4 regions of the Streptomyces poriticola genome follow, and region 3 is predicted to be linked to each of the others. Evidence: riboswitches for the same ligand, from Rfam matches in the RefSeq annotation. Region 3 holds a riboswitch; each other region holds the start of a gene.
What was found. Region 3 has a riboswitch for cyclic di-AMP ahead of V5O46_RS15205 (transglycosylase SLT domain-containing protein). Riboswitches for the same ligand answer to the same signal wherever they lie in the genome.

Region 1 (5,427 bases), on a different contig from region 3:
TCGACTGCCAGCCGCTGCCGGGACTGCTGGCCGAGCGGCTGCTGTCGTACAGCCCCCACCTGGACCGGGTGTTCTTCGGCAACAGCGGCACCGAGGCGGTCGAGGGCGCGCTGAAGTTCGCCCGGTACGTCACCGGCAGGCCCCGCGTGCTGTACTGCGCGCACGCCTTCCACGGGCTGACCACCGGCTCGCTCTCCGTCAACGGCGAGGCCGGGTTCCGGGACGGCTTCGCCCCGCTGCTGCCCGACACGCCGGTCCCGCTCGGCGACCTCGACGCCCTGGCCGGGGAGCTGGCCAAGGGCGACGTCGCCGCCCTGATCGTCGAGCCGGTCCAGGGCAAGGGCGTGCACGAGGCCCCGCCCGGGTATCTGCTCGCCGCCCAGGAGCTGCTGCGCCGGCACAAGGCGCTGCTCATCGCCGACGAGGTGCAGACCGGCCTCGGCCGGACCGGCACCTTCTACGCCTACCAGCACGAGGACGGGGTCGAGCCCGACCTGGTCTGCGTGGCCAAGGCGCTGTCCGGGGGCTATGTCCCGGTGGGCGCCACGCTGGGCAGGGACTGGATCTTCAGGAAGGTGTACTCGTCGATGGACCGCGTCCTGGTCCATTCGGCGAGCTTCGGCTCCAACGCCCAGGCCATGGCCGCCGGGCTGGCGGTGCTGGCCGTGCTGGAGGACGAGCAGATCGTGGCCAACGCGGCGGCCACCGGCGCACTGCTGAGGTCCCGGCTGGCCGCGCTGGTGGACCGCTACGAACTGCTCTCCGAGGTGCGTGGCCGGGGGCTGATGATCGGCATCGAGTTCGGCAGGCCGCGGTCGATGCGGCTGCGCAGCCGCTGGTCCATGCTGCAGGCCGCGCGCAAGGGGCTGTTCGCACAGATGGTGGTCGCCCCGCTGATGCACCGGCACCGGATTCTCACCCAGGTCTCCGGAGACCAGATGGAGGTGATCAAGCTGATCCCGCCGCTGATCATCGGGGAGCGGGAGGTGGACCGGTTCGTGGACGCCTTCACCGAGGTCATGGAGGATGCCCACAGCGGTGGCGGGCTGCTGTGGGACTTCGGCAAGACCCTGGTCAAGCAGGCGGTGGCGAACCACTGAGAGGATTTTGCCTCTCGGGCAAGAAAATTGCCCCTGAGGCACTCGCTCGGGCTCAATGGACGTATGACCGTTTCCGAGCCCGACCCGCCGGACGGCCCCGCCGACGCGATGTCCGCGGTGGCACCGCAGCTGCGGGCCCTGCGCCGGCGGGCCGCCCTCACCCTGGAGGCCGCGGCCCGCGCGGCGGGACTGTCGCCGGCCCACCTCTCCCGGCTGGAGACCGGGCAGCGGCAGCCCTCGCTGCCCATGCTGCTCGGCCTGGCCCGGATCTACGGCACCACCGTCTCCGAGCTGCTCGGCGAGACCGCCGCGGACCGCGACGCCGTAGTGCGGGCCGCCGACATGGAGCCGGCCCCGGCGGGCGGCTGGACGTACTGGCAGGCCGGGGCGACCGGGCGCGGCATGCAGGCCCTGCGCGTCCATGTGCCGTACGGGACGCAGGGCGACATGGTGCGGGTGCACCCGGGCGAGGAGTGGCTGTATGTGCTGCGGGGCCGGCTGCGGCTGCACCTCGGTGACACCGTGCACCGGCTCGCTCCCGGCGACAGCGCGCACTTCGACTCGCTGACCCCGCACCGGATCGCCGCCCCGGACCCCGACGGCGTCGACCTGCTGTTCGTCCACACCCTGCTGCAGAGCCCCACGGCCGCGCTGTGCCTGGGCCGCACCACCGGAGAGATGCCATGAGCGACATGGAGGAGAAGTTCCCGCGGGCCCTGTGGGTGCGGCTGATCGTCTACATCGCCGTGGGGCATGTCTTCGCCGCCTTCGTCTATCTGCTCTTCGAGCTCGGGGCGAAGTGAGGGCCTTGGGCGGCCTCAGTCGAGGAGCCGCCCCCGCAGCCGCTCCCGGGTCTCCGGTGTGACGCCCAGCCCCTGCTCCAGATAGGCGTCGACGCCGCCCCAGGTCTCCTCGACGGTCTCGAAGGCCGCCGCCAGATACTCGGCCCGCGCGTCGAACAGGGGGCTGAGCAGCTCCATGACCTCGGGGGAGTAGGCGGAGGCGGAGCTGCTGCTGCGGTGCACCCGGTAGCGGCGGTGCTCGGCGCCGGACTTCAGATAGTCCTCGAGAACGGCCTCGCGCTCCACTCCCACGGCCAGCAGGGTCACCGCCACCGACAGGCCGGCCCGGTCCTTGCCGGCCGCGCAGTGCATCAGGGCGGGGACGCTGTCCTCGGCGAGCGAGTGCAGCACCTGGGAGTGCTCCGCCGTACGCTCCTTGACGATCATGCGGTAGGAGGCGATCATCCGGTCCGCGGCCCTTCCGTCCGCGAGGATGTCGCGGAGCTGGTCCAGATCGCCGTCGCGGACCATCTTCCAGAACTCGGCGCCGTCGGCCGGGTCGGACAGCGGCAGGTTCACATTGCGCACGCCGGGCAGCGCGATATCCGGGCCCTCGAGCTTCTGGTCGGCGGAGTTGCGGAAGTCGAAGATCGTGTGCAGGCCGAGGGCGCCGAGGAACGCGGCGTCCTCCGCCGTGGCGTGCGCCAGGTGCCCGCTGCGGAACAGCACGCCGTGCCGCACCCGGCGGCCGTCCTCGGTCGGCAGGCCGCCCACGTCACGGAAATTGCGCACACCGGCCAGCTCGGGCTCGGTCGACGGGACCTGCTGCGTCACGGGGGCTCCTCCCACTCCGCGCCGCCGGCGCTGATCGTCGGCGGCCACCGACTCGACGATACGGCATCTCTTGCCTGGGGCAATGAGTTGTCCACAGGCACGGCCCGGCCTCGGCGCCGGAGACATTCTTGTCGCGCTTTTCCATTCACATCCCATCTGGGCCTTCTGTCCGAATTAGCACCTTCATTCCAACTCGCTCTGGAATAAAGGAACCTGGAGTGCGGTCGCGTGAGGAGCGTCATATCCGTGACGGTGCGTTGTCCGTCATGTTCACGTAATTCACGTGCTTCTCAAGGGCTTTCGTGCATTGCGGCGGGCATCAAATCGACGGAGTGTTACCGCGGAAACCCGGGATGGATCAAGCAAATACCGCGTATCGGGAAACCCCTGCTTGTTCCTGTGCGTCTTGGTCCCTTACGTTCACGACCGATCCGGACGGACGCCTAATCCTGCCGCCGACCGGACTTTCGCACCCACCCGACACCCGTACCCGGCAGGAGCGGGGGACCCACAGGAATCACCGCCTGTTCCGGTCTCCGGAACGGCTAGGGGTCAAGTCGTGCCGCGGCACGGCCGGGCATCTCCAGCCCGAACCCGACAGCTCACCTCGCAGGCGCCGGAGAGGAATTCGCCATGCCCGCCAGGGGTAAGCACCGTCGCACCAGGACCCAGCGTCTGACCCGCACCATCGCCGTCGCCGGAACCGGTGGCGCCGCGCTCGCGCTGCCGCTCATCGGCGCCGTGAGCGCCCACGCGGCCCCCGCGCAGTCCGTTGCCGAGAAGGCGCCGCAGTCGCTCTCGGCGGCCCAGCAGCAGGTCGCCTCGAACAACTCCGGGAAGAACTCGGAGAAGTCGTCGGAGAAGCACACCTACACCGTGCGCGCCGGCGACTGGCTCTCGAAGATCGCCGACAGGTACGACGTCACCGGCGGCTGGCAGCAGCTGTGGGCCGACAACCTCCAGGCCATCGGCGAGGACCCGTCCCTCATCCACCCGGGTCTGAAGCTCTCCGTCGGCGGACCGGCCGAGGCGGGTGCCGCCGAGTCGTCCGCTCCGAAGGCCGCCGAGGCCGCCGAGCCGTCGGCCCCGAAGCAGGCCGAGAAGGCCGAGAAGACCGAGACCGCGCAGAAGGCGGAGCAGGCCCCGGCCGAGAAGTCCTCCTCCGAGGGCGCGGCTGCGCAGTCCGCCGGCACCGCGAGTGCCTCGGGTTACGTGTCCCCGGTGCCGGGCGGCACCATCGGCACCCCCTACCACCAGACCGGCAGCATGTGGTCCAGCGGCTACCACACCGGCACCGACTTCGTCGTCCCGACCGGCACCTCCCTGAAGGCCGTCGGCGCCGGCACCGTCGTCTCCGCCGGCTGGGCCGGTGCGTACGGCAACCAGGTCGTCATCAAGCTCGCCGACGGCTACTACGCCCAGTACGCCCACCTGTCCTCGCTCTCCGTCTCCACCGGTCAGTCCGTGACCGCGGGGCAGCAGGTCGGCCTGTCCGGCTCGACCGGCAACTCCACCGGTCCGCACCTGCACTTCGAGATCCGCACCACGCCGAACTACGGCTCCGACGTGGACCCGATCGCCTACCTGCGCTCGCACGGCGTCTCCCTCTGACGCCCGAGGCACGCACGCCCGAAGGCCGGACCCCGATCCCCGGGTCCGGCCTTCGCCGTTCCCGCGTTCCCGGGCGGGGACGCTGCGCTATTCCGGAGTTGACCAAGCCTTGGCAGTGGCCTTTCTCACCGCTCGTCAACCCCTGCCTACGGTCGCGTAGGTCACATTCCAGGGTGAATCATGGTCCGGCGTGGCAGACGATTCGAAGAGTGACAGCAGATCAGTGATCGGGTCGTACGTGTCGGTGGGGGACAGCTTCACCGAGGGCGTCGGCGATCCCGGCCCCGACGGGGCGTTCGTCGGCTGGGCCGACCGCCTCGCCGTCCTGCTCGCCGACCGGCGGCCCGAAGGCGAATTCACCTACACCAACCTCGCCGTGCGCGGAAGGCTGCTCGACCAGATCACGACGGAGCAGGTCCCGCGGGCGGTCGAACTCGCCCCGGACCTGGTCTCGTTCTGCGCGGGCGGCAACGACATCATCCGGCCCGGCACCGACCCGGACGAGGTCGCGGAGCGGTTCGAGCGGGCGGTCGCCGCGCTGACCACGGTGGCCGGCACCGTCCTGGTGACGACCGGCTTCGACACCCGGGGCGTGCCCGTCCTCAGGCATCTGCGCGGCAAGATCGCCACCTACAACGGGCATGTGCGCGCCGTCGCCGACCGGTACGGCTGCCCCGTGCTCGACCTGTGGTCCCTGCGGAGCGTGCAGGACCGCCGGGCCTGGGACGCCGACCGCCTGCACCTGTCGCCCGAGGGGCACACGCGCGTGGCCCTCCGCGCCGGCCAGGCGCTCGGGCTGCCGGTCCCCGCCGACCCGGAGCAGCCCTGGCCGCCGCTCCCGCCGCGCGGCGCGCTCGATGTCCGCCGGGACGACGTCCACTGGGCGCGCGAGTACCTGGTGCCCTGGATCGGGCGGCGCCTGCGCGGCCAGTCCTCCGGCGACCATGTGACCGCCAAGGGCACGCTGTCGCCGGACGACATCAGGAGCCGGATCGCCCCGGTGGCCTGACCACACCGGCTCACCCCGGGTCAGCGGCGAACGCGGCCCCCTCGGCGGTCGCCGGGGGCCGGCACGAACAGAACCCCCTCGGCGCCGCCGG
Region 2 (5,427 bases), on a different contig from region 3:
GCGGTGGAGAAACAGCGCTCCTCCGTCACCGAGGGCATCCCGCTCGGCCAGCCCGGCCTGGCCCTCGCCGCCAAGCTCGCCTCCCGGGTCCGCACGGCGGGCCTGGACGTCCCGCTGCCCCCGGTCGAAGGCATCGGATACGAACTGCTCGCCCTCGCCGTCCGAGCCGAATCCGCGGGCGTGGACCCGGAGGCAGCCCTGAGAGCGGCAGCACGCGCGTACCGGGACGCGATCCGAGAGAGCGAGGAGGAGAATCCCGGAGAGGACTGAGGAGGAGAGTCCGGGAGAGGACCAGGCACTGCCCGGACCGGCGGACGGGGTGTCTGTCCTGCCGGTTACCGTCGAAGGGTGACCGACCAGCACCAGCCCCACGCCTCCGGCGACACCCCCGCCCCCGACCTCTTCACCTGGGAGTTCGCGAGCAACCCCTACCCTGCCTACGCCTGGCTGCGCGAGCACGCGCCCGTGCACCGCACCCGGCTGCCCAGTGGGGTCGAGGCCTGGCTGGTCACTCGGTACGCCGATGCCAAGCAGGCGCTGGCCGACCCGGGGCTGTCCAAGAACCCCGCGCATCACGACGAGCCCGCGCACGCCAAAGGCAAGACCGGCATCCCCGGCGAGCGCAAGGCCGAGCTGATGACGCACCTGCTCAACATCGACCCGCCGGACCACACCCGGCTGCGCCGGCTGGTCAGCAAGGCGTTCACACCGCGGCGCGTCGCCGAGTTCGCGCCCCGCGTGCAGGAGCTCGCCGACGGCCTCATCGACCGGTTCGCCGCCCGCGGGTCCGCCGACCTCATCCACGAGTTCGCCTTCCCGCTTCCCATCTACGCCATCTGCGACCTGCTCGGTGTCCCGCGCGAGGACCAGGACGACTTCCGGGACTGGGCGGGCATGATGATCCGGCACGGGAAGGGGCCCCGCGGCGGGGTCGCTCGGTCGGTCAAGAAGATGCGCGGCTATCTCGCCGAACTCATCCACCGGAAGCGGGAGGCCCTGCCCACCGAACCCGGGCCCGGCGAGGACCTCATCTCGGGGCTCATCCGCGCCTCCGACCACGGCGAGCACCTCACCGAGAACGAGGCCGCAGCCATGGCCTTCATCCTCCTCTTCGCCGGCTTCGAGACCACCGTCAATCTCATCGGCAACGGCACCTACTCGCTGCTCACCCACCCCGGTCAGCGTGCCCGTCTGCAGCGCTCGCTTGCCGCCGGCGAGCGCGGCCTGCTGGAGACCGGCGTCGAGGAACTCCTGCGCCACGACGGCCCGGTGGAGCTCGCCACCTGGCGGTTCGCCACCCGCCCGCTCACCGTCGGCGGACAGGACATCGCTGCCGGCGACCCCGTGCTCGTCGTGCTGGCCGCCGCCGACCGGGACCCTGAGCGGTTCGCGGACCCCGACACCCTCGATCTGTCCCGCCGGGACAACCAGCACCTCGGGTACGGCCATGGCATCCACTACTGCCTCGGCGCCCCGCTCGCCCGGCTGGAGGGCCAGACCGCGCTCGCCACCCTCCTCACCCGGCTTCCCGATCTGCGCCTCGACGCCGATCCGGCCGAACTGCGCTGGCGCGGCGGGCTCATCATGCGCGGACTGCGCACCCTGCCCGTGTCCTTCACCCCGCCCGAGGCAGCGGTCGCCCCGCAGACCCACGACGCCCGAAGCAAACGTGACACACGCTCAGCTCTGTGATCTTCACGTGATCTGCGCGGCATGAACTTGTGACAAGTGATCGTCTGCCGATACGTTCACGGATCAGCGCGGCGACCGAGCCCCAGCCCGTCGCGCCGTTCCGTGCTGTCTCGCGAAAGGTCTCCGCATGCTCTCCGGGAACGGTCGTCACCGTCGCCCCCGCCAGGCCCCGGCCCTCGTCGTCGCGGCCGGAGTGACCGGCTCCGCCATCGCGATCCCGCTCCTCGGAGCCTCCGGCGCCGGCGCGGCCGACGGCACGACCTGGGACCGTGTCGCCGAGTGCGAGACGGGCGGCGCATGGAGCCAGAACAGCGGCAACGGCTACTACGGCGGACTCCAGCTGTCCCAGGAGCACTGGGAGACCTACGGCGGCCTCGACTACGCCTCCAGCGCCGACACGGCCAGCCGCTCCCAGCAGATAGAGATAGCCGAGAAGGTGCTCGCGGCCGAGGGCATCGCCGCCTGGCCGACCTGCGGACTGCTCGCCGGACTGGAGAACGACTCCTCCACGGGGGCCGGCGGCGGCACCGCGAGTGACGGACCGTCGGACGGGACGCCGGCCGGCTCGCCCACCGCGGACGCCTCGGGCACGCCCGGGACCGCCCCCGGTGCGGACAAGACCCCGGACCCGGGCGCGGAGGGCGCGGGGCCCGGCACGTCGGACCCGGCGGCCGAGCCCTCGTCCCCGTCCGCCGACCCGGCAGCCGGAGCGGATGAATCGGCCGAGTCCGACACATCCCCCGTATCCCCCGTATCCCCTGAATCCTCCGCGCCGACCGATCCGGCCACCACAAAGCGCGACGACTCGGACAACTCCGGGCAGAGTGAGGGTGCTTCGGACCCGGGCGCCACCGATCGGCCCGGCGCCGGCCGGCACCGGGGTGACAGTGCCGACGAGGGCGCCGACACGGCCGCCGGGGACGGCCGCACCGGCGAGTCGTCCGGCCGGCACGCCTCGCGCGACGGCGCCGCGGCGCGGGAGGCGGCGGACGGCACGTACACCGTCCGGTCCGGCGACAGCCTGTGGCTCATCGCCGACTCCCTTGAGCTGGGCGGCGGGTGGTCCGCGCTCTACGCCGCCAACGAGGATGTCGTCGGCGCCGACCCCGACCACATCCTGCCCGGTCAGACGCTTGCAGTCGGGGGCGAAACGGGCGAAAAGTAGCGGGAGTTCACGTCACGGTTCGGCCTGAATGTCCGTTTTAAATGCCGTGAGAGATAGGTCTCAGAAGCCCTGATCGTCTTTGAAAATCCGCGGAGCGCGTGTCTACGGTCAGGACCGCTCGCCATCGCGGGCCCCGGCTGCCGCAACGCCGAATCCTGCCAGCGGCCGTCCGGGAACAGTCGTCGCGTCAAGCGCCGTAGGCAGGAGCGGGGGACCCAAGGTAAGTGCCGTACCGGGCAGTCGAGCCCGAGCGGCTTGGGGTGAAGCCGAGTCCCGTCAGGGACCCGGCCGGGCAATTCCACCGGCCCGAACCCGACAGCTCACCTCGCAGGCGTCGGTGAGGGGATCCATCCATGCTGTTCTCCGGCAAGGGCAAGCACCGTCGTCCGTCCAAGACCGCTCGCGCCATCGCCGCCGTCGGCGTCACCGGCGCCGCCGCCGTCGCCGCCCCGCTGATGGCGGCCGGCAACGCCTCCGCCGCCACCGCCGCCGAGTGGGACGCCGTCGCCCAGTGCGAGTCCGGCGGCAACTGGTCCATCAACACCGGCAACGGCTACTACGGCGGCCTGCAGTTCTCCGCCTCCACCTGGGCCGCGTTCGGCGGTACCCAGTACGCCGCCACCGCCGACCGGGCCACCAAGGCGCAGCAGATCGAGATCGCCGAGAAGGTCCTCGCGGGCCAGGGCAAGGGCGCCTGGCCGGTCTGCGGCACCGGCCTGTCCAGCACCCCGTACAGCGGCGGCGGTGCCGAGGCCGGCTCCGGCAGCACCTCGACCGCGCCGTCCGAGTCCCGCGAGAGCGAGCAGAAGGCCTCCCGCTCGCAGGAGCGCCCGGCCGCCGAGCCGACGCAGCCGGCCGCGAAGGCGGACAAGGCCGAGAAGGCCGAGAAGAAGACCGTCACCACCCCGGCCGGCGAGACGGTCGCCAAGGGCGACGGTGAGTACAAGGTCGTCAAGGGTGACACGCTCAGCGGTATCGCCGCGGAGCACGGCGTCGAGGGCGGCTGGCAGAAGCTGTTCCAGCTCAACGACGACATCGTCGACGACGCCGACCTGATCTACCCGGGTCAGCAGCTGCACCTGAAGTAAGCGGCGGCGTCCCGCAGTCTCCCCGCCCCGGTGCGTCTCCCCCCGTGCGCACCGGGGCGGGGTTTTTTCCTGGACATCATTTGTTTCGTCCGGAAACAATTTTCTCTCGGTTCTGTCCAACGGGTGGTCGGGCGGCCGGCCGCCGCCCGGAGCCGGTTAGGCTCATGTCGCAGCACCCCACCCGTGGTCCTGCTGACCCGCGTCACATCCAAGAAGGAGATGCTCGTGCCGTCCATCGACGTCGTCGTAGCCCGGGAAATCCTGGACTCCCGAGGCAACCCCACGGTCGAGGTCGAGGTCGGCCTCGACGACGGCAGCACGGGTCGTGCCGCCGTCCCGTCCGGTGCCTCCACCGGTGCCTTCGAGGCCATCGAGCTCCGCGACGGTGACACCAACCGCTACCTGGGCAAGGGCGTCGAGAAGGCCGTCCTCGCCGTCATCGAGCAGATCGGCCCGGAGCTGGTCGGCTACGACGCCACCGAGCAGCGCCTGATCGACCAGGCCATGTTCGACCTGGACGCCACCGACAACAAGGGCTCCCTCGGCGCCAACGCCATCCTCGGCGTGTCGCTCGCCGTCGCCCACGCCGCCTCCGAGGCGTCCGACCTGCCGCTCTTCCGCTACCTGGGCGGCCCCAACGCGCACCTGCTGCCGGTGCCGATGATGAACATCCTGAACGGCGGCGCCCACGCCGACTCCAACGTGGACATCCAGGAGTTCATGATCGCCCCGATCGGCGCGGAGTCCTTCTCCGAGGCCCTGCGCTGGGGCACCGAGGTCTACCACACGCTGAAGAAGGTGCTGAAGGCCAAGGGCCTGTCCACCGGTCTCGGCGACGAGGGCGGCTTCGCCCCGAACCTGGACTCCAACCGTGCCGCCCTCGACCTGATCATCGAGGCCATCAAGGAGGCCGGCTACACCCCCGGCGAGCAGGTCGCCCTGGCCCTGGACGTGGCCGCCACCGAGTTCTACAAGGACGGCGTCTACGTCTTCGAGGGCAAGGAGCGCACCGCCCAGGAGATGACGTCGTACTACGCGGAGCTGGTCGACGCCTACCCGCTGGTCTCCATCGAGGACCCGCTGAACGAGGAGGACTGGGAGGGCTGGCAGACCATCACCGCCGAGCTCGGTGACAAGGTCCAGCTCGTCGGCGACGACCTGTTCGTCACCAACCCCGAGCGTCTCCAGCGCGGCATCGACGACAACGCCGGCAACGCGCTGCTGGTCAAGGTCAACCAGATCGGTTCGCTCACCGAGACCCTGGACGCCGTCGAGCTGGCCCAGCGCAACGGCTTCAAGTGCATGATGTCCCACCGCTCCGGCGAGACCGAGGACGTCACCATCGCCGACCTGGCCGTCGCCACCAACTGCGGCCAGATCAAGACCGGCGCCCCGGCCCGCTCCGAGCGCGTCGCCAAGTACAACCAGCTGCTGCGCATCGAGGAGATCCTCGACGACGCCGCGGTGTACGCCGGCCGCTCG
Region 3 (5,427 bases):
CACCCCGTCGCACCAGGAGATCCGCCTGGGGTCCCGCCTGCTGTCCTGCCCGGGGTCCTGCCCGAGCTCCGGCCTGTGATCCTCCCCGGGGCCGCGGCCGAGCTCCGGTCTGTGATCCTGTCCGGGGTCCCGGCCGAGCCCCGGCCCCGGTTCACGGCCGAGTTCCAGCTCTGCCACCTGCACCGGGCCGATGCTCAGAAACCGCTCGATCTCCCGCCGAGTCCTCCCTGGCACTGTCTTGCCCCGCCGTGTCTTGCCCCGCAGTGTCTTCCCCTCCCGCGCCGCTTCCTGCCGCGTTGCGTCCTGCCCTGTCGTTCCCTGCCCTGTCGCTTCCCGGTCCGCCGTTTCCTGGTCCGGATCGGTTCTCTCGTTCTGCGGGTCCTCAGCCCGTGCCCGTTCCCGCTGCGACCCCTCACGCGCGCGCCGTGCCCCGGCCATGCGCCCACCCCCTTGCTCGTCACCCTGTCCTCACGACCGGCGCAGCCGCGCCGCCCCCCTCAACGTCCGTACGGCCAGCGACGCGAGCCGTGGCCGGGCGCGGACGAAGCCCTGTGTGCGGCGCGTCGGCTCCCGGCGGAGCCACTGCAGCGCGGCACCGGGCCCCGGACGTGCCGCCGCACCCTCGTACACGGGCAGTTCGCCCGTCTTCAGCGAGTCCTTGTACTCGGCGGCCCCGCGCCCCATGTCGAGCATGCCGACGCCCTCGGCCGCGGCGGCCTCGGCCATCCGCAGATGCAGCACCAGCCCCGGTGAGTACTTCGCGAACTCCGGGTCGTACGCCGGGAACCAGCAGGACAGCACGGTCGCCGAGCGCAGCCCGAAGTGGGCGGCGACGGGGCGCTCGCCGGCGTAGAGCACGGAGAGTGTGCCGGTGCACTCCGGTGCCCGGGTCCCGGCGAGCCCGCCGACCAGCCGGGCGATCCATTCCTGGGCGAACCGGTCCCGGCGCCCGGTCCTGCGGTACTGCGCCGACTTCCAGGCCATGAGCGTGCGCAGCGCGGCCGGGTCGCGCTCGTCGAGCACGAAGCGCACGACGCCGACCTGGCGGCCGAGCCGCCGCTCCTTGGCCAGCGTCGTCCTCAGGAACTTCGGGGACCGGGCGCGCAGTTGCCGCTCGTACACTTCGTAGCCCTGCTCCACGTCGATGACGTAGGCGGCGTGCTCCTCGGCGGCGTACGGCACGAACAGCCGTTGCTCCGCCTCGAGGTTGTCGAAGGAGAGGCCGGACAGGCCGCAGGCCCGCAGCAGGGCACCGGCGTCCGGGGCCGGACCCTGGCCCAGCACCGCCCCCTGGCAGTCCGAGACGCCCAGGCCGATCGCGCGGCCCTGGCCCAGCGGACCCCGCTCGTACGGCAGGAATCCGGCCGGTTCCCGGCCGTCGTACAGGACCGCCACCCGGGCCCCGGGCCGCACCCGGCCCACTGCCTCGGTGAACTCCGGTTCCATGAACGGGTTCCGCGGCGCCTGCGACTTGGCGCGCAGTTCGCGCCAGTGCTCCCGGTCCCCCTCGCCCAGCTCGTGCGGGCGCAGCACACGTACGCGTCCCATGCTCAACTCGACCCCCCGATCAAGTCCCCCCTGGACAAACAGGAAGGTACCGCCGGAGCCGTCCGGAGGGTAGGTAGCGGAGCATGTTGTTGCCAATCGGTGCACAGGCCCTTAACCGGCTTTAGTCCGTGATCCGATAGCTTTCGGACACAAACGTCCTGATGCGGACCTGTTCTTGACCGTCACGCGTGCGTTCTGCTTCGCATGCGTTCCGTGGGTGAGTCGGTGGGGCGCGATGTCCGTATTCTCTGATCATGGACCCCACCGCATATGCACTCGTCGCCACCGATCTCGACGGAACCCTGCTCCGGGGCGACGACACCGTCTCCGATCGGTCGCTCGCCGCGCTCACGCGGGTGACCGGGTCCGGTGCGCGGCATCTGGTGGTGACGGGCCGCCCGGCGCCCCGGGTGCGGCCGCTCCTCGCCGACCTCGGCTGCAAGGGGCTCGCGGTGTGCGGTCAGGGAGCGCAGCTGTACGACGCCCGGGCGGACCGTCTGCTGTGGTCGGTCACCCTGGACCGGGAGCTGGCAGAGACCGCGCTGGGCAAGATCGAGGCCGAGGTGGGGCAGGTGTACGCGGCCGTCGACCAGGACGGCGTCGACGGGCTCACACTGATCGAGCCGGGGTATCTGATGCCGCACCCGACGCTGCCCGCCGTGCGGGTCGGCCGGCGCGAGGATCTGTGGTCCGAACCGATCAGCAAGGTGCTGCTGCGCCATCCCGACCTGTCCGACGACGAATTGGCGGCCACCGCGCGCGCGGTGGTCGGTTCGCTGGCCACGGTCACCATGTCGGGGCCGGGGACCGTGGAGCTGCAGCCCTGCGGCATCACCAAGGCGACCGGTCTGGCGCTGGCCGCCGCGCAGCTGGGGCTGAGCCCGGAACAGACCATCGCCTTCGGTGACATGCCCAACGACATCCCCATGTTCGACTGGGCGGACCGCGGTGTGGCGATGGCCAACGCACATCCCGAACTGCGGGCGGTGGCCGACGAGGTCACCCTGTCGAACGAGGACGACGGCATCGCCGTCGTCCTCGAGCGACTGTACGGGCGGTGATCAGGGGGAATCCTGCCGCGCCTCCGGGGTGCCTCAGTACGGACCGTAGACGTTGTCGATCGAGCCGTACCGGTGGGCCGCGTAGTTGCAGGCGGCGGTGATGTTGGCGACCGGGTCGTACGGGTCCCAGGAGGTGCCGGGCACGTGGTAGGCGCGGAAGGTCGGGTCGATGACCTGGAGCAGGCCCTTGGACGGGGTGCCGTTGGCCGCGTTGATGTCCCAGTTGTTGATGGCGTACGGGTTACCGGACGACTCCCGCATGATGTTGCGGTGGATGCCGTTGTACGAGCCGGGGATGCCGTGCTGCGCCATGACGGCGAGCGACTCGCGGATCCAGCCGTCGAGGTTGTTGGAGTAGGCCGTCGTCGCGGTCGTGACGGTCGCCGGGGCAGCGGGAGCGGCGGCGGCGGTGGTAGCGCCGACGAGCGGCAGCGCGAGCACGGCGGCGCCCGTGCCGGCGACGGCGAGCGTGCGGGCGAGGCGCGAGGTCCGGGTGGTCAGGGCGGGGCGAAGGGAGCCGAAGGCAGCCATGTGAAGGATTCCTCTCCTACGCCTGCGAGGTGAGCTGTCGGGTTCGGGCGGGAGGTGCCCGGCCGCGCCCTGACGGGCGTGGCTTCACCCCGAGCCGTTCCGGTCGGTGACCGGCGCGGCGACTTACCTGGGTCCCCCGCTCCTGCCGTGCGTGAGTTGGTCGGTCGATGGGTTCCGTCCGGGCGGCGGCAGGACTCGGCGTCCGCCCGACAGGCCGGGAACGTATGCGAGAGCACATGTCCGGAACAAGTGCAGGATTCACACAAGCAGCGCTTTGACCATGATCCGAGGCTTTTGGTGTGCTTGATCCTTTGTGGGCGCCAAGGGTCAACTGGCTTGCGAGGTAAAGGAGGAGTAAGTGGCGAGGTGACTGCCGGGCCGAGAGGCTCGCGTGAGCCAACTCACCCGCGATCGCATCTACGGCAAATCGGGCAATACAGCCAACTAGGAGTCAACCGCCCACTCGTGGGCGGGATCGTGCGATTGCGCGTCGAATGGGTGACGTCGGCGGGGCCGGGGGCGTTGGGAGGGGTGCCGGGGCCCTGGGCGGGCCGCGCGTCGCGGTCGCGCCCGCCGGTCGGTATCGATCAAAATCTCTCCATATCACCTGATCGAAAACATACCGCTCATGATCCGATACCGACCGGCCTGTAACGGTGGGCGCTAGCGGTGATCGAAACGTGACCGGATACGCTGACTCGAGTGATGGCAGCGACCTATCGACAAGCCGGGTAACCGCCAGTAGACACCAGCAGACAGGAGACCCCTCGTGACCGTCGTCGGGCCGTTCGGGCTGAGCGTGCGGGACCAGGCTCTGGAAGCCGATGTCCAGGTCGGTTTGGCGGCTGTCGAGGAAGGGTTGCTCGAGGCAACCAAGAGCGAGGTGCCCTTCATCACCGAGGCCGCCCAGCACCTGGTGCGGGCCGGCGGCAAGCGGTTCCGGCCGCTGCTCGTGATGCTCGCGGCCCAGTTCGGTGACCCGTACGCGCCCGGTGTCGTGCCGTCGGCCGTCGTCGTGGAGCTGACCCACCTCGCCACGCTCTACCACGACGACGTGATGGACGAGGCCGCCGTCCGCCGCGGGGTGGCCAGCGCGAACACTCGCTGGGGCAACTCGGTCGCCGTCCTGACCGGCGACTTCCTGTTCGCCCGGGCCTCACAGATTCTCGCCGACCTCGGACCGGAGGCGGTCCGGGTGCAGGCGCTGGCGTTCGAGCGGCTGGTCACCGGGCAGATCCTGGAGACGGCCGGCCCCCAGGACGGCCGCGACCCGGTCGACCACTACCTGGATGTGCTGGCCGGCAAGACCGGTTCGCTGGTGGCGGTGTCCTGCCGGTTCGGCGCGATGATGTCCGGCGCCGACGAGCGGCTGGTGGACGTGATCAGCCAGTACGGCGAGCGGCTCGGCGTCGCCTTCCAGCTCGCGGACGACGTGCTGGACATCGCCTCCGACTCGCGCGAGTCGGGCAAGACCCCGGGCACGGACCTGCGCGAGGGCATCCCGACCCTGCCGGTGCTGCGGCTCCGGGAGCGGACGGCCCGCCTGGGCCTCGCCGAGGACCGCGCGCTGTGCGAACTGCTCGACTCCGACCTCAGCGACGACGGGCGCCACGCGGAGGCACTGCGCCTGCTGCGCGCCCACCCCGCGCTGGAGCAGGCCCGGCGGGACACCGTTCGCTATGCCGAGGACGCCCGCGCCGCCCTGACCCCGCTGCCGGAGTGCGACGCGAAGGCCGCGCTGGTGGAACTGTGCGACGCGGTGGTGCACCGGGCCGGTTAGTCTCCCGCCCCTCTCTTCCTCTCCTCCCTTTCCTCCTCTTTCCCTCCCCTTCTCTCCCTCCTCCTCGCCGTCTACCCCACTCGCCCGTTCGTCGGCCTGGGCGGGTGGCGCGCGTCACACGACCCCTACTGGTCGGGGGAGGTGTCATGCCGTCATGTCATACCCCAGCAGTACACGCAGTTGGCTCCGCGGTCTGACGCTTCTGCGGCGCGGATTTGGTGGGATGGACACCACGGAAAACACCACTCCTCACCGATTCGGGTGAGAATGGCGGCTCAGGGGTGGACGAGTGCGAGGTCGCGAGAAAGCCGCCGCCGACGACGGAGGTAGGGCACACATGGCACCGTACGAATCCGACGGCATCAAGACCGCCGGACAGGACGAGGAGCGCCGGGCGGGGAGGCGGCGCAAGGCCGCACGGTACGTCGTCCCGGTCACGGTGATGGGCGTGGCGGCCGCCACGATCGGGCTCGTTCCCGCGCTCGCCGACTCCGGGGACCCCGACCT
Region 4 (5,427 bases), on a different contig from region 3:
CACGACCGACCGCGGAGGGGTGGCGGCCGGCCCAGGGGGGCACGCTCCCGCACCGTAAAATCGACTCACTGTGTCTGACTTCCACAACGCTCACGAACCGTCCGCTCCCGTCCCCGGCGAGCCCGCTCGCCGTGTCCGGGCGAAGGGGGAGCCCCGCTTCCCCGACGGCCCGAAGGCCGATCCCGCCGGGACGCACTTCGAGCGGCGGATCCGCAGCTTCACGCCGCGCCGCAGCCGGGTCACCACCAGCCAGGCGGACGCACTGCAGCGGCTGTGGCCCAAGTGGGGCCTGGACATCGACGGCCAGAGCGTCATCGACCCCTCCGACCTCTTCGGCAACAGCAACCCCGTCGTCCTGGAGATCGGCTTCGGCATGGGCGAGGCCACCGCCGAGATGGCCGCCGCCGACCCGGACACCAACATCCTGGCCGTGGACGTCCACACCCCCGGCCAGGGCAGCCTCCTCAACCTCGCCGACCGCAAGGGCCTGACCAACGTCCGGGTCGGCAACGGCGACGCGATCATCCTGCTCCGCGAGATGCTCACCCCCGACTCCCTGGACGGGCTCCGCGTCTACTTCCCCGACCCCTGGCCCAAGAAGCGGCACCACAAACGCCGGCTGATCCAGCCGGAGTTCCTCACGCTGGCCGCGTCCCGGCTCAGGCCCGGTGCCGTCGCCCACTGCGCCACCGACTGGGAGCCGTACGCCGAGCACATGCTCGAGGTGTTCACCGCACATCCCGACTTCGAGAACACCCGTCCCGACGGCGGCTTCGCGCCCCGTCCCGCCCACCGCCCGCAGACCCGTTTCGAGGGCCAGGGACTGGACAAGGGTCATGTGGTGAACGACCTGCTCTTCCGCCGCGTACACCGCACCGGTTCCTGAAGCCGGCCCCGCCCGCTGCGGCGGGCGGCGCCCCCGTCTCGTAAGGGTCGATGCCGTGGCCATCAGCCCCACCAGCCCCGCTGGTCTCACCAGTCCCGCTGGCCCCACCGATCCCGCCGGCCCCGGGTGTCCGGCCCAGTCGCGATGGTGGCAGCGCGCCTTCGTGCGGTACGGCGCGCTGATCACTCTGCTCGCCCTCTCCGGCCTGGTGATCCTTGCCCTGGTGCGCCAGGAGACCGGCACGGAGGGCTTCCTGGTCGGGCTGGGCCTCGCCGTCCTCCCGGTCCCCCTGCTGCTGGCCGCGTTCCGCTGGCTGGACCGGGTCGACCCCGGTCCCTGGCGCAACCTGCTGTTCTCGTTCGCGTGGGGCGCCTTCGCCGCCGCGCTGATGGCGATCGTCGCCAACAGCTTCGCGACCCGCTGGATAGCCACCGCCACCGCCGATCCGGCCAGTGCCGACACCCTCGGCACCACGGTGATAGCCCCGGTCGTCGAGGAGACCGCGAAGGCGGCCGCCGTGCTGCTGGTCTTCCTCTTCCGCAGACGGGACTTCACCCGCGTCCTCGACGGCGTCGTCATCGCCGGTGTCACCGCCACCGGCTTCGCCTTCACCGAGAACATCCTCTACCTCGGCACCGCCTTCGGCACCGACCAGCTCAGCGGCGACCGGGGCATCGCCTCGGTCACCGCGGCGACGTTCTTCGTCCGCATCGTGATGTCGCCGTTCGCGCACCCGCTCTTCACGGTCCTCACCGGCATCGGCTTCGGCTTCGCCGCGCTCTCCGCCGGCGCCGACTCCGGCGGCCGGCGCGTCCGGCGGATCGGCCGGGTACTGCTCCCGCTCGCCGGTCTGCTGCTCGCGATGGGCCTGCACGCACTGTGGAACGGTTCGGCGTCGTTCGGGGAGTACGGCTTCTTCGCGGTGTACGCCGCGTTCATGGTGCCCGCGTTCGGGCTGCTGACCTGGCTGCTGATCTGGACCCGCCAGCGCGAACTGAGCACCGTACGCGCCGAGCTGCCCGCGTATGTCGCGGCCGGATGGCTGGCGCCCGCCGAGCCGCTCGCCCTGGGGTCGATGCGGGCCCGGCGCATCGCCCGCGATCACGCGCGGCATCTCGGCGGGAGGGAGGCGGCGCGGACGCTCGCGGAGTACGAGTCGTACGCGACCTCGCTGGCCCTCCTCCGGCACCGGGGCCGCCGGGGCAGGGCGGGCGCCGACTTCACGGTGCGGGAGCGGCAGCTGCTGGACGCCCTGTGGCACCGCAGGGCGGCAGCCGGCCCCGCGCTCGACCATGCGGCCCGTGCCACCGCACCGCCCGTGCCGTGGATTCCCGTTCAGCCGTGGGGTGCGGTTCAGTGGGCTCCGGCACCCGCGCACCGGCCGCCGCACCAGCCGTACGGCTCCTGGCCGGTACCCGTGAACCAAACAGGGCCGGTACCGATGAACCGGCAGCCCTGACGTCGGGGGGGATCGCCGTCAGGACCGCCGGCAGTCGGTAGCTGTGCCCTCCCGTGGCGGAGGGGCCGCCGTCAGGGGGTGAGGCCCTTGCTCTGCAGCCAGGCCATCGGGTCGATGCCGGAGGCGGACCCGCCGGGGTGCACCTCCAGGTGGAGGTGGGCGCCGGTCACGTTGCCGGTGGCGCCGACCCGGCCGATGACGTCGCCGGTGGTGACCTTCTGGCCGACGCTGACGCTGATCGAGGACTGGTGGGCATACCAGATCTCGGTGCCGTCGTCGAGGGTGAGCACGGTCTTGTAGCCGTAGGAGCCGTCCCAGCCGGCGGACGTGATCGTGCCGCTGTGCACGGCCTTGAGCAGGGTGCCGGTCGGCGCGGCGAAGTCCAGGCCGGTGTGGTAGCCGGAGGACCAGTAGGCGCCGGCCTGTCCGAAGCTGGAGGAGATGGTGTATGAGGAGGTCGGCAGCGTGTACTGCTTGGCGAGCTGCGCCAGCCGCTCGGCCTCGGCCTTCTTGCGGGCCTCCTCCTCGGCCTTCTTCTTCGCGGCGGCGGCCTTGGCCTCCGCCTCCTTGGCCGCCTTGGCGGCGGCCTCCGCGGCCTTCTTCTCGGCCGCGGCCTTGGCCTCGGCGGCGGCCTTGCTCTCGACCTGGTCCTGCTGCTGCTCGGCCTGCGCGATGATCCGGGCCCGCAGTGCCTCACCGGCGTCGGCGGCGCCCTCATCGGTGTCGGTCGAGGTCACGCCGATGGTGCTGAGCGGCGTCGCGGAGCCCTTGGGGGCCTCTTCCTCGTCCGAGATGAGGGAGCCGACGTTGGGCAGGTCGGGCATGGAGATCGACACCGGCGGCTTGCCGGTCTGCGCGCTGGCCATACCGCCCGCGCCGACCGCTGCTATGACGCCGACGCCCAGGACGGTGGAGCTGCGGGCGAGTCCGCCGCGCTGCTTGGCCACGCGGTGCCGACCGCGGACCGGGCGGACGGTCTCCGCGGTGGGGTTCCACTCGTCCCAGGGACCCTCGTCGGTGCGGCGGGCGCCGTAGACGAAGGTGTCGCCGTCCCGCTGGGTGAGGGTGTCGCCGTCCCGCTGGACGAACGGATTGCCGTCGGGCTGGGCGAACGCGTCGGCGTCACGCTGGACGAAGGTGTCGCCGTCGCGCTGACTCGGCACGAACGGGGCCTCGGGGGCAGGCCGGTTGGACGCCACGTGGGCGTACTCCTTTCCTTCCTTCTCCGCCTACCGGGTTAGCTGACGGGTTCGGAGCAGGAAGGTCTCCTACGCGCGTACACAAGTCCGTGACTCCACGGCCCGATACGCCCGATTCACCCCAAGGTGGTGGTTCCCCGGTTCCTGTGCATCTCTGCGCAGAATTCGGCGCGTGCGCACGGAGCCGCCTTCTGTGACGGCTGGGACGACCGCGCTGCGTTATCGAACGTTAATAGACCCGAGCCTCATATTCCAAGCTGTTCCTCTTGATCATTAACGATTTCGCCACGGACGCATGCCTCACGATCGGTGAAAACCGGGCGAGTTGACCCCGCCTCGGCGGACCCCGTACACCGACTGTTCATTGTTCAACACCTGACAGTGTGTCAGTTGTTATGCGGAGGGCGCTCGTCCGGTCACCACTCGTGACAATGATCAAGGAGAACCGCGGCCAGCGGCCCGGAGACCCGCGGCCCGGAGGCCCGCCAGGGGGACCGGGCGAACTCACGGCCGCCGTACGGCCAGCAGTGCCATGTCGTCCGTGGTCCCGCCTCCCGAGTGCCGGCGTACATCGTCCGCGAGGGCGTCGAGCAGTTCGCCGGGACGCCGGAAGACCCGCCCGGCGAGCCGCTCCCCGGGATCGTAGAACTCCCCGCGTGCGTCACGGGCCTCGGACAGCCCGTCGGTGTGCAGCAGCAGCGTGGCGCCACCGGGGAAGGCCGATTCGTGGGCGCGGTCGGGCCACGCGCCCAGCTCACCCATGCCGAGCGGCAGCGCGGCCTCACCGGCGGCCAGCGTGCGCAGCGTGCCGTCGCTGCGCAGCAGCAGCGGTGGCGGGTGGCCGCGGTTGAGCAGCCGCACGACGCCGTCGCCGTGCGGGAGTTCGGCCAGGACGGCGGTGGTGAAGCCCTCGGAGTCGTCCATCCCCGCGCGCCGGGTGCCCTCCCGGGCCAGCGCCCGTTCCAGCCGCTGCGCCACCGCCTCCAGCGTCGCCTCCTGCTCGGCGGCCTCCCGGAACGCCCCGATCACCACGGCCACCGCCGCCACCGCGCCCATCCCCTTGCCGCGTACGTCGCCCACGACGAGCCGCACTCCGTGCGGGGTGTCCTGCACCGCGTACAGGTCGCCGCCGATGTACGCGTCCGCCTGGGCGGCCTCGTACCGGGCCGCGATCTCGAAGCCGCCGACCCGCTCGGCGGGCACGGGCAGCACTGCGCGCTGAGCGGCCTCGGCGATCTCTCGAGCGGAGGCGAGCCGCTCGCCGGTGCGGCGGACGTAGGCGTTGACGAGCACGGCGAGGGCGGCGACCGTGGCGATGGTGACCAGCTCCGTGAGGGAGCCGTTCCGGTGCGCCGCGCCCAGCGAGAGCTGCAGCATGATCACCACGGCGACGGTCACCGCCCCCGTGAGGACGGTGCCGCGCCGCGAGCAGATCGGGGCGGCGGTCAGCGGCGCGGCCGTGTAGAGGGGCGCAGCGGTGAAGTCGCGCGGGGTGAGGATGTCGTACCCGGCGCCGGCCACGATCAGCAGTCCGGGCAGCAGCCGCACGAGGGTGCGGGCGTGCGGGCCTCGCCGCCACGCGGGCTCCGTAGGACGGCCCGTTCGGTCCGTTCGGTCCGTTCGGTCCGTTCGGCCCGTGCGGTCCGTGCGGCCCGTGCGGTCCGTGCGGCCCGTGCGGTCTGCGCGCACCCCACGCCCCGTACACCCGCTACGCCTTGTGCGGCCGCCGGCCCGCTCTGCACGTCGGACCCACCCTGTGCGTCCCGCCCGCCCTCTGCGTCCCTCACGCGCCGAACCCGCCGTACCCGCCGAACCCGCCGTACGTGCCGCACCGTCCGCAGGGTCGGTGGTGGGCGTGTCTCGGGGAAGCTCCAGCTCACCAG

Region 1: another riboswitch for cyclic di-AMP. It lies ahead of V5O46_RS21630 (M23 family metallopeptidase); the one in region 3 lies ahead of V5O46_RS15205 (transglycosylase SLT domain-containing protein).
Region 2: another riboswitch for cyclic di-AMP. It lies ahead of V5O46_RS05560 (transglycosylase family protein); the one in region 3 lies ahead of V5O46_RS15205 (transglycosylase SLT domain-containing protein).
Region 4: another riboswitch for cyclic di-AMP. It lies ahead of V5O46_RS24110 (M23 family metallopeptidase); the one in region 3 lies ahead of V5O46_RS15205 (transglycosylase SLT domain-containing protein).

The regions. Positions count from the first base shown of each region.
Region 1 is NZ_JBAGKH010000019.1:13,837-19,263, reverse strand. Features, by position in the region: gene V5O46_RS21650 (aspartate aminotransferase family protein) at 1-1,100, shown strand, start outside; gene V5O46_RS21645 (helix-turn-helix domain-containing protein) at 1,164-1,787, shown strand; gene V5O46_RS21640 (DUF6126 family protein) at 1,784-1,903, shown strand; gene V5O46_RS21635 (tyrosine-protein phosphatase) at 1,919-2,716, opposite strand; cyclic di-AMP (ydaO/yuaA leader) riboswitch at 3,188-3,345, shown strand; gene V5O46_RS21630 (M23 family metallopeptidase) at 3,350-4,327, shown strand; gene V5O46_RS21625 (SGNH/GDSL hydrolase family protein) at 4,551-5,336, shown strand.
Region 2 is NZ_JBAGKH010000003.1:103,906-109,332, reverse strand. Features, by position in the region: gene V5O46_RS05575 (nucleoside triphosphate pyrophosphohydrolase) at 1-270, shown strand, start outside; gene V5O46_RS05570 (cytochrome P450 family protein) at 349-1,692, shown strand; gene V5O46_RS05565 (transglycosylase family protein) at 1,820-2,857, shown strand; cyclic di-AMP (ydaO/yuaA leader) riboswitch at 3,040-3,206, shown strand; gene V5O46_RS05560 (transglycosylase family protein) at 3,211-3,945, shown strand; gene eno (phosphopyruvate hydratase) at 4,171-5,427, shown strand, end outside.
Region 3 is NZ_JBAGKH010000008.1:163,505-168,931, forward strand. Features, by position in the region: gene V5O46_RS15190 (glycosyltransferase) at 1-21, opposite strand, end outside; gene V5O46_RS15195 (GNAT family N-acetyltransferase) at 469-1,548, opposite strand; gene V5O46_RS15200 (HAD family hydrolase) at 1,803-2,609, shown strand; gene V5O46_RS15205 (transglycosylase SLT domain-containing protein) at 2,643-3,140, opposite strand; cyclic di-AMP (ydaO/yuaA leader) riboswitch at 3,145-3,313, opposite strand; gene V5O46_RS15210 (polyprenyl synthetase family protein) at 3,910-4,920, shown strand; gene V5O46_RS15215 (LolA family protein) at 5,258-5,427, shown strand, end outside.
Region 4 is NZ_JBAGKH010000023.1:95,490-100,916, reverse strand. Features, by position in the region: gene trmB (tRNA (guanosine(46)-N7)-methyltransferase TrmB) at 71-886, shown strand; gene V5O46_RS24115 (PrsW family intramembrane metalloprotease) at 942-2,345, shown strand; gene V5O46_RS24110 (M23 family metallopeptidase) at 2,417-3,544, opposite strand; cyclic di-AMP (ydaO/yuaA leader) riboswitch at 3,557-3,725, opposite strand; gene V5O46_RS24105 (PP2C family protein-serine/threonine phosphatase) at 4,049-5,092, opposite strand.